2 regions of the Streptomyces sp. NPDC049954 genome follow, and region 1 is predicted to be linked to the other one. Evidence: riboswitches for the same ligand, from Rfam matches in the RefSeq annotation. Region 1 holds a riboswitch; the other holds the start of a gene.
What was found. A riboswitch is a leader RNA that binds a small molecule or an ion and turns the genes downstream of it on or off. The one in region 1 is predicted to bind cyclic di-AMP.
Positions count from the first base shown of each region.

Region 1 (2,194 bases):
AGATCCTCGTCGGTCAGCGCATCCTCGCCACCGAGGGCCCGTCCGCCTGGCCCGGTTGTGCCATCGGGGCGGGGCTGACCCGCGATGACGGCGGCACCGACGACGCGGCGGGCGCGGGTGTCGGCGACACCTCGACCGTCCCCGCCTCGCCCTCCGCGAAGCCCTCGGCCTCCGGGGACTCCGCGAAGAAGGCGAAGTCCGGCAAGAGCGACGAGTCCACCGAAGCGGGGAAGTCCGGCAAGGGGGACAAGTCCGGCAAGGGGGACGAGAGCGCCGAGGCGTCGAAGTCGCCCAAGAAGAGCTCGAAGCACGCCAAGCCGGGCGCTTCGGACGAATCGTCCGCACCGGACGCCAAGTCAAGCGCCTCCCCCTCGGCCGGGAGTGGAGGGGACGACGCCTCCGGCAAGTCCTCCGGCCGCCACGCCAAGAAGGGCGCTCAGAGCCCCACCGGCGACCCGTCCGCCTCTTACGAGGGGGGCGACGACACGTCCGGCTCCGGCGCGACGGACCAGGCGCCGGACGACGAGGCCGCCCAGGACCCGGCCGCCACCGGAACGGACCGTTCCGTGGCCGGCGAACTCCACGCCTCCCGGGGAGAAAACGGGCAGAGGTCGGCGAACGACGACACCAAGGACAAGACGTACAAGGTGCGTTCGGGCGACAATCTCTGGGCCATCGCGGACGCCCACAAGCTCCCCGCGGGCTGGACCGCGCTGTACGAGCAGAACAAGAAGGTCGTCGGCGCCGACCCCGACCTCATCCTTCCTGGCCAGAGCCTGGATCTTGGTGTGGATTCGGGTCAATAACCGGACAAGAGGGTGTCAGGGTTCGGGGCTAATTGTCCGGTTGAGGGCAAGTGAGACATGAGTCTCAACAGCCCTGATCGTCTTTGAAGTTCCGGTTGTTTCTTGCTTAACGTCGTCTCCGCTCCCCACCGGGAGCCCCGACGGTCGTCACGCCGAATCCTGCCGGCGACCGTGCGGGACAGTCGTCGCGTCGAGCGCCGAAGGCAGGAGCGGGGGACCCAAGGTTTGTGCCCCGTGCGCCGTCCGGAGAGATCCGGGCGGCGTACGGGGCTCGGGGTGAAGTCGTGCGCAAGGTCGCACGGCCGGGCAACTCACGGGCCCGAACCCGACAGCTCACCTCGTAGGCGTCGGTGAGGAGACCTCTTCATGCTGTTTTCCAGCAAGGGCAAGCACCGTCGTTCTTCCAAGGCCACCCGCGTCGTCGCCCTCGCGGGTGTCACCGGCGCCGCCATCGCCGTCCCGCTGATGGCCTCCGGCACCGCCTCCGCCGCCTCCGTCTCGACCTGGGACAAGGTCGCGCAGTGCGAGTCCGGCGGCAACTGGTCCATCAACACCGGCAACGGTTACTACGGTGGCCTCCAGTTCAACCAGTCCTCCTGGGCCGCCGCCGGTGGCACCCAGTACGCCCCGCGCGCCGACCTGGCCACCAAGGGCCAGCAGATAGCCACCGCCGAGAAGCTCCTCGCCATGCAGGGACCGGGCGCCTGGTCCTGCGCCGGCGCCGGTGGCCTCACCAACGACGGTGTGGACCCGGGCGTCAGCACCGGCTCCTCCTCCGGCCAGCAGCCGCAGCAGGCCGCCCCGCAGCACACCGACAGCCAGGCCGCCTCGCGCGGCCAGCAGCGCCAGGCGGCCCCGCAGCCCAAGGCCGCGCCCAAGGCCGCCCCGAAGTCCACGACCGGCACGGTCAAGACCGACACCGGCAAGATCGTCCCCAAGGGCGACGGCGAGTACAAGGTCGTCACCGGCGACACGCTGAGCGAGATCGCGCAGAAGCACCACGTCTCCGGCGGCTGGTCCAAGCTGTTCCAGCTCAACGACGACATCGTCAAGAACGCCGACCTGATCTACCCGGGCCAGCAGCTCCACCTGAGCTGACCCGGCCGGCGGGCCCCGCGCCCGCCGCTCCCCGGCCCACCCCCATGGGCCACGGCCCGCACGGGCCGCCCCGGCCCCTGAGGGCCGCCCCGCCCCGGCACGTGTCCCCCGCGCGTGCCGGGGCGGGGGCCTTTCCGGCCGCCCGGCTCGTCCGTGCGCGGCCCCGCTCAACGGCGGGCTCATGTGTCACGGCGGGCGGCTCAGATGCTCGGTCACCCCGTCGGCAACGCGCCGGATATGCGGACGATGCCCGTTGTGTCCGCTCGTTTCGTCTTAGCGGGCGGGCTTCG
Region 1 covers NZ_JBFALS010000002.1:516,456-518,649, forward strand. Annotated here, with positions in the region: gene AB0J21_RS05760 (transglycosylase family protein) at 1-806, shown strand, start outside; cyclic di-AMP (ydaO/yuaA leader) riboswitch at 992-1,168, shown strand; gene AB0J21_RS05765 (transglycosylase family protein) at 1,173-1,904, shown strand.

Region 2 (2,194 bases), on a different contig from region 1:
GGAATAGGGCGGGCCTGGTGTGACTGAGTCGGAGAACGGATCGTTGTCGCTTTTCCGTCGCCGCCGCGATGGGGGGCGCGGGCCCCGTGGAGTGCGCGTCGGCCCGCCCGCCGCGCGGGGCGCGGGCGGGCGGGCCGGTGCGGTCCGGGAGGGGCCGGATCAGGCGTTGACGCCGTGCTGGGCGAGGAAGGCCAGCGGGTCGATGTCGGAGCCGTAGTCCGGGCCGGTGCGGATCTCGAAGTGCAGGTGCGGGCCGGTCACGTTGCCGGTGGCACCGGAGAGGCCGATCTGCTGGCCCTCGGTCACGGTCTGCCCGACGGACACGCCGATCGAGGAGAGGTGGCCGTACTGCGAGTAGTGGCCGTCACCGTGCTTGATGACGATCTGGTTGCCGTAGGCGCCGCCGTCTCCGGCGGCGATGACGGTGCCGTTGGACACGGCCTTGACCGAAGTGCCGGTGGAGACGGGGAAGTCGGCGCCGGTGTGGCCGTGCGACCACAGGTTGCCGGAGTTGCCGTAGCCGCCGCCCTTGACGCCGACGACGGGCGCGGTCCAGCCGGAGTCCGCGGGGGCGGGCTTCGCGGCGGGGGCCGCGGCCTTGGCGGCCTCCAGGGTGATCTTGAGGCCCGGCTTGATGATGCTCGGGTTGGCGCCGACGGCCTTCTTGTTGATCTCGTAGAGCTTCTTCCAGCCGCCGTCGACGTGGTGCGTCCTGGCGATCTTGGCCAGGGTGTCGCCCTTCACCACCGTGTAGGTGGTGTCGGCCTTCTGCGGGGCGGCCTCGGGGGCGGCGGCGTGCGCGCCGGCCGCGGCGGTCAGCGGGAGCACCACCGCGGCGGCACCGGTGGTGCCGATCAGCGCGAGGCGGTGGGACAGCGAACGGCGGTTCTTACCCTGTGCGGGCATGGTGGTGTTCTTTCTCCGTCGCCTACGAGGTGAGCTGTCGGGTTCGGGCTGGAGCTGCCCGGCCGCGTGAACGCGGCTTCACCCCTAGCCGTCCGGTGGACCGGGCGGCGGTGATGCCTGTGGGTCCCCCGTTCCTGCCGGTACGGGTGTGAGTGGAGCGGGAATCCGGGCGGCGGCAGGATTGGGCGTTCCGGCCGGACTGAGGGTGACCGTAAAGGAGTGGGAACTCGCCGGACAAGCCATACCTTTCCCGCGTGTATCCCTTTTAGTGATCCATTGAGCGGATTTCTGTCACGCTCCGTGGAATTTTGATCTTCACTTCCCTGCATCCGCCGGAGGAATGCGGCCTCGACGGAAAGGGCGGCCGGTACGGACCGTCACGGTTATGACGCTGCTCACCCCGGCCCCTCAGGACCGTCCGACGTCCTGTCGGGGGGACGGGCGTCTGTCGTAGGGTCGGGCTCGCGCCGTGCCGGCGAGCCGCGCCGGCGGCCCACCGGAAAGGGAATCCCCGTGACGCAGCAGGTGCCGCAGGCCGAGCCCGAGCTGACCGCCGTACGCAACTTCCGGGACGTGGGCGGGCTGCCCACGGTGGACGGCGGGCGGGTGCGCCCGGGCCGGCTCTACCGCAGCGGCCACCTCGCGCACGCGAGCGCCGAGGACGTGAGCTTCCTCTCCTCGCTCGGCCTGCGCACCGTCTTCGACTTCCGCAACGCGGCGGACCAGGCACTGGAGGGCCCGGACGTCGAGCTGCCCGGGGTGCGCAACGTGCACCTGCCGCTCAACGACCCCGCGGACGGCGCCGAGTTCTGGCGGATGGTGCGGCACGGGGAGCTGGCGCAGCTGCGGGAGCTGCTCGGCGAGGGCCGGGCGGAGGCGCGGATGGCGGCCACCTACCGGGAGCTGGTCGAGGAGCGGACCGACGAGTACGGGCGGCTGCTGCGCGCGATGGCGACGGACAGCCTGCCGGCCCTCCTGCACTGCGCGGCCGGGAAGGACCGCGCGGGCACCTCCATAGCGCTCACGCTGCTCGCGGTGGGCGTCGAGCGGGAGGCGATCGAGGCGGACTACCTGGAGTCGAACGCCCCGCACCGCCGCTACCTCGTCCGGCGCGGCAGCGACTCCCCCGAGGCGATGGCGCCCGAGGTGATGGAGTTGCTCAACCCGTTGTTCGAGGCACGAGTGGAGTACCTGCGGGCGGCCCTGGAGGCCGTCGACACGGTGTGGGGCGGGCCCGAGCGGTACTTCGGCGAGGTGCTCGGGCTCACCCCGGACCTGCGGGAGGGGC
Region 2 covers NZ_JBFALS010000001.1:410,923-413,116, forward strand. Annotated here, with positions in the region: gene AB0J21_RS01750 (LysM peptidoglycan-binding domain-containing M23 family metallopeptidase) at 160-906, opposite strand; cyclic di-AMP (ydaO/yuaA leader) riboswitch at 911-1,071, opposite strand; gene AB0J21_RS01755 (tyrosine-protein phosphatase) at 1,420-2,194, shown strand, end outside.
Region 2: linked by a shared signal. The riboswitch ahead of AB0J21_RS01750 (LysM peptidoglycan-binding domain-containing M23 family metallopeptidase) and the one ahead of AB0J21_RS05765 (transglycosylase family protein) in region 1 are both predicted to bind cyclic di-AMP.